DNA from 2 places in the Vibrio aphrogenes genome. Region 2 is predicted to be linked to the other one. Evidence: predicted binding sites of a transcription regulator. Region 2 holds the regulator's gene; the other holds the start of a gene.
The links. Region 2 encodes MetJ, which represses methionine synthesis genes. Its sites were predicted from a motif close to TTAGACNTNTANANGTCTAA; they were not measured.

Region 1: a site for MetJ is predicted at 2,935-2,954, ahead of metA (homoserine O-acetyltransferase MetA). Genes of this name have one in related genera too.

What each region holds. Positions count from the first base shown of each region.
Region 1 is NZ_AP018689.1:444,764-449,202, reverse strand. It holds gene mtnN (5'-methylthioadenosine/S-adenosylhomocysteine nucleosidase) at 1-262, shown strand, start outside; gene VCA1004_RS02160 (helical backbone metal receptor) at 314-1,144, shown strand; gene VCA1004_RS02155 (TRIC cation channel family protein) at 1,227-1,847, shown strand; gene metA (homoserine O-acetyltransferase MetA) at 1,980-2,921, opposite strand; gene sspB (ClpXP protease specificity-enhancing factor) at 3,436-3,924, opposite strand; gene sspA (stringent starvation protein SspA) at 3,929-4,439, opposite strand, start outside.
Region 2 is NZ_AP018689.1:202,733-207,171, reverse strand. It holds gene VCA1004_RS00985 (bifunctional aspartate kinase/homoserine dehydrogenase II) at 1-559, opposite strand, end outside; gene VCA1004_RS00980 (O-succinylhomoserine (thiol)-lyase) at 560-1,726, opposite strand; gene metJ (met regulon transcriptional regulator MetJ) at 2,042-2,359, shown strand; gene VCA1004_RS00970 (malic enzyme-like NAD(P)-binding protein) at 2,516-3,775, opposite strand; gene rpmE (50S ribosomal protein L31) at 3,935-4,153, opposite strand; gene priA (primosomal protein N') at 4,422-4,439, shown strand, end outside.

The sequences.
Region 1 (4,439 bases), 240 kb from region 2:
AATTTGTACCGGTGATGCTTTTGTTTGTACAGCACAGCAACAAGCCTTCATTCGTCAACATTTTCCTAATGTGATCGCCGTTGAAATGGAAGCGTCAGCCATTGCGCAAACTTGTCATCAATTCCGTATGCCTTTTGTGGTTGTTCGCGCAATTTCTGATGTGGCAGATAAAGAATCACCAATGAGTTTTGATGAGTTCTTACCGCTTGCGGCTAAACGTTCATCAGATATGATTGTTAACATGTTAACTCGTATGAAATAACGCTTTATCGAGCCATGTTTTCTGGCATGGCTCATTTCAAGGAACGAAAACTTGCTACGGAAACAGTTACTCGCTATTACTCTTTGGCTCGCTGCTACAACACAAGTAATGGCCGCTCATCCTCACGTTGCACAACGCGTGATAACCCTCTCACCTCACGCCACCGAATTAGCCTTTTCTGCCGGATTAGGTGACAAAATCGTTGGTGTCAGTCAAGCCAGTGACTACCCTCCAGAAGCTGGTAATATCGAACAAATTGCCAGCTACCAAAATATTAAACTCGAAAGAGTTCTCACATTACAACCCGACTTGGTAATTGCCTGGCACTCTAATGCCAACGCTAAAGAATTAGATAAAATAAAGCAATTTGGCATCCCTATTTATTACTCCGACATTGAAACCCTCTCGGATATTCCTAAAAATATCCGCCAATTAAGCCAATGGGCCGCCGACCCGACGATTGGTCAACATAATGCGGCTGTATTTGAAGCAACACTCGAGTATTTACACCGCAAATACCAACATAGGTCAAAAGTACGTTATTTTTATCAGCTCAGTGACCAACCTCTGATGTCATTTAGTCCACCTCATTGGCCCAATGACATATTATCAGTGTGTGGTGGTCAAAATATTCTTTCACAACAAGCGGTTGCTTATCCTCAAGTCAATCAAGAGCAGATTATTGCCTTAAAACCGGACGTCATCTTTATCCCTGAAGACTCCCTCAGTCACTCAATTTGGCAAAAATGGCCGCAGATTCCAGCAGTAAAGCACCAATTTATTTGGTCTCTGAACCCAGATTGGATCTCCCGTCCAACCATGCGTAGCCTTAAAGCACTCGAGCAAGTTTGTCACTATTTAGATAAAGTAAGATCATTGTAAATAAATATTTGCGCAAATCGAATTTACCAGTAGAATCTACGCCAATTTTCTCCATATCAATATACCCATAAGAATGCCTTCCATGCATATATCGCTACTGTATATTTTTGACTTATTTGGCACCGCCATTTTTGCAATATCAGGCGTATTACTCGCAGGTCGTTTAAAAATGGACCCATTTGGCATGGTTGTATTAGCCAGTGTCACCGCCATTGGTGGTGGCTCGATTCGAGATATGATGCTCGGTTCAACCCCAGTGTTCTGGATCATTGATAATAATTATTTATGGGTGGTGTTTGTGACCTGCCTATTTACTTTGTTATTAGTCCGTCGTCCCCGAAAACTCTCGTGGTACGTATTGCCTGTATGTGATGCGATCGGTTTAGCGGTCTTTGTAGGAATTGGGGTTGAAAAGTCACTATTATTGCAAGATTCGATGCTAGTTGCGGTTATTATGGGGGTTATCACTGGCTGTGGCGGTGGCATTATCCGGGATATTTTGGCCCGCGAAATTCCCATGGTATTACGCAGTGAAATCTATGCCACAGCGTGTATTGCCGGTGGCATCATTCACACCCTTTCGTTATATTTTGATCTGCCTTCCCAAGTTTCATTTTTATTAGGGGTGACAACGACCTTAACGATTCGCTTAGCCGCAATCCGTTGGCACCTTGCTCTACCGACCTTATCTTTAAAACATTAATCCGTTCAAACATGAATGCTGTAAAACAAAAAAGGAGTCAATCATTGACTCCTTTTCTCGTTATAAGTTGTATCCATCACACTAATTCGATAGTCAAAAACTGCCTAAAAAAAGGCTTGAGTACCCATGGTCTTAATCGTCTTTGGTAAAATTCTCAACCGAGAAATGCTCTAAATCATAAGGGGTTTGCTGATAGACGCAATAATTGAGCCAATTGGCAAATAATAGATGCCCATGACTACGCCAGCTCGCACATGGAGGGTTATCCGGATTATCGTTGGGATAATAATTGACAGGTATGGCGGGATCTAATCCTTCCGCTAAATCACGCACGTATTCATTGTGTAAAGTATTGGCATCATACTCAGGGTGTCCCGTCACAAACACATGACGTTTATCTTTGGTTGCTGCCAAATAGACGCCAGCATCATCAGATGTCGCCAAAATATCTAAATCGGTATGCTCAGCAAGATAATCTGCACTAAAGTCTGCATAACGGGAGTGCGGAGCTAAAAAGCCATCATCAAACCCTCTCACAATGGGGTGAAATTCACTAACAACACTGTGTTGGTACACACCAGAAAGTTTTTCATCGCGTGTTTGTTTCGGCAAATCATACAACAGCTTTAATCCAGCTTGTGCGGCCCAACATACATAGAGTGTCGAGGTGACATGATCTTTTGCCCACGTCATCACCGTTTGTAAGTGATCCCAATAAACCACATCTTCAAATTGAACTAAGCCTAACGGTGCACCTGTTATGATCAAACCATCAAAATTACGGTCTTTGACCATATCAAACTGGCGGTAAAAGTTATTTAAATGCTCGGTTGGCGTGTTTTTGCTTGGTCTGTCATCGATTCTTAATAGCTCAATATCCACTTGAAGTGGACTGTTTGACAGTAAACGTAAAAATTGAGTTTCCGTCTCAATCTTTTTAGGCATGAGATTTAAGATCAAAACTTTCAGTGGGCGAATCATCTGTGTCGTCGCTCGAGTCTCCGACATAATGAAGATTCGTTCCTGACGAAGAATATCGGATGCAGGAAGTTGATCGGGGATCTTAATTGGCATTGCGCTCTCTCCATAAGCAATCTAGACGTCTAAACACCCATGAGTATATCAACCCTTATCGGAATGTCGAGTAAGAATCAGAAGTTCTATTGTCAAATTTATACCAATCATAGTACTTAACCTCAACTGCGGATAAGAGTGTCACAATAACCATTCTAACCTTCTGATATATAAATAATAAAAATATCTATCCTCTACCTAAGGTTAATTAATTTCTCTCAATACCGAAATTTAGGATGGATAATAAAGCAAAATAATCGGTCAATATCTAACCTATTACGTAGGTTTTAAAGAAGTTAAACGCCAAAATTGCTGTATTGAGTAACTTCCAGTTATCCGCAACTGAGGTTACTTAGATAATCAGAAATTGCTTAAAATCAGAAATTGCTTAAAAAAGAAGAATCAGATAATGAGTACAATTGATATTAGTACTCTGAGGGTTCTGAGATAACAAAAAAGCAGTACTCACATACTGCTTTTTTAGATAAGGTGTTTGTTTACCTACTTGCGGAAGTTATTTAACGACCGTTAAGGTTGGACGCCCTTTAGGCTTACTTGAAGAGTCAGTCTCTATCGCGGTTGAGCCTTCCCTTTCTTCAACGTCAAGCGTGGTATCTACATTCGACAAAGATGATGCTACATCTTCTTCCATATTTTCCTCAAATTCCGCTTCATAAGCTTCCTCTGGTTCAAACATGGTACCCGCTCCATTTTCACGCGCATAAATTGCTTGTACCGCGTAAATAGGAACAATCACCGAATGTGGACGACCACTGAAACGAGCATTAAACATGATCGCATCATTACTGATTTCCAAGTTACCAACTGCGCGAGGGGCGACATTTAAAATAATTTGTCCATCTTGTACAAATTCAATCGGCACTCGCACACCTGGTAATGTCGCCTCAACAACTAAATGTGGCGTCAAATCGTTATCCACTAACCATTCGTAAAATGCACGAATGAGGTATGGACGTCTTGGAGTCATCTTGTTCATATCCATGATATTAGCGAACCAAGCGCATTTCTCTTTCAGCTTCTGTTAATGAAGCTAAGAATGAATCACGCTCAAACACACGGCTCATGTAGATCTTAAGTTCTTTAGAACCAGGTCCAGATAATTCAATACCCAATGTTGGTAAACGCCATAATAATGGAGCTAAATAACAATCGATTAAGCTAAATTCTTCACTCATGAAGTGTTCGTATTCTGCAAATACAGGCGCAAGCGTCAGTAAATCATTACGTAATTTAACACGTGCTGCTTCGGCTTCTTCCGCTGAGCCTGTCATGATTTTTTCAGCTTGAGAGTACCAGTTACGCTCAATACGATACATCATTAAACGGCTGTTACCACGAGCAACAGGGTAAACCGGCATCAAAGGTGGATGCGGAAAACGTTCATCAAGGTATTCCATGATGATGTTTGAGTTATAAAGTGCAAGTTCACGATCAACCAATGTCGGAACTGACTTATATGGGTTCAGTTCAATTAAATCCGATGGTAAGTTTTCTTCA
Region 2 (4,439 bases):
TAAAACCCGTAATCACTAGGCGACGCTTACTACCATGTTGCGCCAAAATTTCTTTTAATAATGGTAAAGAACGGCCGCGGTCGACTTCAGGCTGTGCGCCTCGCTCTGCACGTAAAAAATCACGAGAATCCAGTTGTGCCGCTTCCATATCTAAATGGCATAATAACGCCGCTAATAAACGAGATGACCAGACTTCACCATGACCTAAAATACTCGCACGCATAACGTCATTGATCGGACCATGAATATCACTTAATGCGGTAAATTCTGCGACCAATAAGTCCAACAAAGGCTGAGCTTTTTCTTCTGGTAATAGTTCTTCCACCAAGCCAATTTGAAACTGGCGTAATTGCTGTAAAACTTCATGTGCAATACGACCATCTTTTTCTAACGCACTGATCCAATCGATCAAACGGTTAGTAGTACTGCCTGCCGCAGAGACGACGATAATATCGGCTGGAGATGAATATTCTTTTAAAATGTTGGCGACTCGTTTGTAGCACTCTGGGTTGGCCAAACTACTACCACCAAATTTGTGTAACTGACGAGCAGATGTCATTTACGCTACCTCTTGTGCTTTTTTGAAAGCTTGCTCTAAATCAGCGATTAAATCCTGACTGTCCTCTAATCCAACAGAAACACGCAATAATAGCGGCGAAATCCCCGCTTCTGCTTGTGCTTCATCTGACATAGCTCGATGAGTCATTGATGCAGGGTGACACATTAAGCTTTCTACTCCACCTAACGACTCCGCTAGAGAAAATAGTTGTAACTGACCCACGAAGGTCTTGAGTTGTTCCATGCTGCCATTGATTTCAAAACTGAGCATGGAGCCGAAACCACTTTGCTGAGCTTTGGCGATATCATGCCCAGGATGCTGCGGTAAACTCGGATGGTAAATCGTCCCTACTAAAGGCTGTTGTTGAAGATAAGCCAGTAAAGTTTGGGCGCTTTCTTCATGAACACGCATCCGGGCTGGCAAGGTTCTCAGGCCACGAAGCGTCATATAACTATCAAACGGTGTGCCCGTTGCCCCAATGCAATTTCCCCACCAGGCTAATGTTTCAGCATGCTCGGCTTCTTTTGCAATGATGACGCCACCAATCACATCGGAATGACCATTAATGTACTTGGTGGTCGAATGCACCACAAAGTCTGCCCCTAAGGTTAACGGTTTTTGGTACACCGGTGTCAAGAAGGTGTTATCTACGGCCACTAATGCGCCCACTTGCTTGGCTTTTGCGCAAGCTTGTGCGATATCCACCACTCGCACTAAAGGATTGGAAGGGGTTTCTAATAAGATTAACTTCGGCTTGTTAGCGAGCGCCGCATCAAATTCCGCTTGATTGGATTGATCAACAAACTGAACCTTAAAATCTCCTTTTTGGGCCCGAGTATTAAACAAGCGGTAAGTCCCACCATAACAATCATGGGGAGCGATGATTAAGTCATCGGGGCCGATAAAGGCCGAAACCCATAAGTTCAAAGCGGAAGTGCCACAATTAGTAATAACCGCACCAGCGCCTTGTTCTAATTCAGACAGAGCTTGTTCTAGCAAACCACGATTGGGGTTACCAGAGCGAGTATAATCATATTGAGGCACTTCACCAAAAGCAGGAAAGCCATAATTGGTCGAAAGGTAAATTGGCGGAACGACGGCATGAAATTGGCTATCAGATTCAATTCCGGTTCGAACAGCGACAGTCGCGGGCTTTCTTGAACTCATTGGTGTATTCCTTACGTTACGTGCTCAATCAATGTATATAGACACTATACTTAAATACTATTAAAGCGCTATTTTTGCCTAGGGAATTTCTTAAAATAATCATATCAATCAAGGCATAAGTCATCACTGACGATGAAGATGTCTACGATCATTTGACTCTACAGGCTCACAGTGTCTAAAGAGAGGTTAACTTTATCGCTGCCAAAGCAGGACGTCAAGACTTCTAGCCATCTAAGTGTCTTTACTTTTGGCGGTAAATGCACCTAAAATTACCCACAGCCACAAATTTTAAATAATCAATAACGAAGGTGTGTGATGGCAGATTGGAATGGTGAATACATTAGCCCGTATGCAGAGCATGGAAAAAAAAGTGAACAAGTCAAAAAAATCACTGTTTCAATTCCCTTAAAAGTACTGAAGATTTTGACCGATGAACGCACTCGCCGTCAGGTCAATAACTTACGCCACGCAACCAACAGTGAGTTGCTATGTGAAGCCTTCTTGCATGCTTATACCGGCCAACCTTTACCAACAGATGAAGATCTACGTAAAGACCGCCCTGATGATATCCCAACGGAAGTAAAACGTTTAATGACGGAAATGGGGATTGAATTCGAAAATTTTGATGATTAAAAACGTGTCTCGCATATTCGTGGCTCGTTTCTCGAATATTCTTTCTCGTTTTAATTCACCACTATAAATTTTTAGTTACTCATAATAAAAAGCCAGAACGAATCAACGTTCTGGCTTTTGCTTTTTCGAATAACGAGAAACGAAATTCGAGCTCCGTTATCGCTTATACTCTTCCGGCAACTCAATACGTGCTACGCCAGATTCAACCGCGGCACGAGCCACAGCACCCGCAACTTCAGAGAGCAAACGTGGGTCCATTGGTTTTGGAATGATGTAATCTGGGCCAAATTCTAGATGATCGACGCCAGCTGCTTTTAATACTTCCGCCGGAACCTCTTGTTTTGCTAGTTGACGAATCGCTTCAACTGCAGCCAGCTTCATTTCATCATTAATTTCACTGGCACGCACATCCAATGCTCCACGGAAAATGAATGGGAAACAAATCACATTGTTCACTTGGTTTGGATAATCGCTGCGCCCTGTTCCCATGATCAAGTCATTACGCACTTTGGTCGCGATTTCAGGTTTGATTTCAGGATCAGGGTTAGAGCAAGCAAAAACAACCGGCTTATCCGCCATCAAGGCAAGCGCTTCAGCTGGTAATAGATTTGGACCTGACACACCTAAGAATAAATCAGCACCTTCAATCACATCTTCTAAGGTACGCATATCCGTATTATTGGCAAATAATTGTTTGTATTCGTTCAAGTCATCACGACGAGTATGAATCACGCCTTTACGATCGAGCATATAAATCTTTTCACGTAAGGCGCCGCATTTGATCAAGAGCTCCATACAAGCGACCGCAGCCGCCCCAGCACCTAAGCAAACAATTTTACATTCTGATAGTTTTTTACCTTGTAACTCAATGGCATTTAACATACCTGCTGCCGTTACGATAGCGGTACCATGCTGGTCATCATGGAAAACTGGTATGTCACAACGTTCAATCAACTGACGTTCAATTTCAAAACAATCAGGAGCTTTAATATCTTCTAGATTAATACCGCCAAAAGTGTCGGCAATATTGGCAACCGTATCAATAAATTCATCAATGGTGCGATGTTTTACTTGAATATCAATTGAATCAAGATTGGCAAAACGCTTGAACAATAGCGCTTTACCTTCCATTACAGGCTTAGAGGCTAAGGGGCCTAAATTACCTAAACCTAAAATCGCCGTACCATTTGAGATCACTGCAACGGTATTGCCTTTCGCAGTGTACTTATAAGCATTATCAGGATTCAGGGCAATTTCACGAACCGGTTCTGCTACCCCTGGGCTATAAGCGAGGGCGAGGTCTTCTGCGGTATCGGCAGGCTTTGTTAAAGCAATAGCGATTTTGCCGGCGGTAGGTTGAGCGTGGTAGTTAAGTGCTCTTTGACGAAAGTCATCTTGCTGCTGATCATCTGACATTATGCTGTAGTCCTAAAATGTATACGGAGGGATAAGTGTCAATCTTAATGGATCAAATTAAAACTTGGTAGTTAATGTCGCGCATTTTAGATAAGAAAAAAGGGACGCCTAAGCATCCCTTTCCAATTCGGTCTCACACTAAAGTGTTTTAGTGATCGATTATTTTTTGCTGCTAAGTGCACCAAAACGTTTGTTGAAGCGATCAACACGGCCGCCTGTATCTACGATACGTTGCTTACCAGTGTAGAATGGGTGACATTTGTCACATACGTCTAGGTGGATTGACTCTTTGTCTAGAGTTGTGTTGAACTCAAAAGTGTTACCACAAGAGCAGTTAGCGCTAACAGCTTTGTATTCTGGGTGGATACCAGTTTTCATAGGACAAACCTTTTATTGGTCCGTATCGCTATCTGAATCATCCCCTTGTAAGAGTTACCTACAAGAGCGGTCAGACACCATACGTAGTTACTAAAAAATGATGTAGATATATACATCGTTAGAGGCGCAGTATAATAGAGAATACTCTGGTTTCGATCAACTCATTTGCTCTCTTTTTCTACAATATTTCAGTTTTATATCAATATGGGCTGTTTTATCATACCCTTCCATTGGTTTTATCACGGCAAACAGGACCCACTCTTCGCTTATGCAGCCCAATATTGCT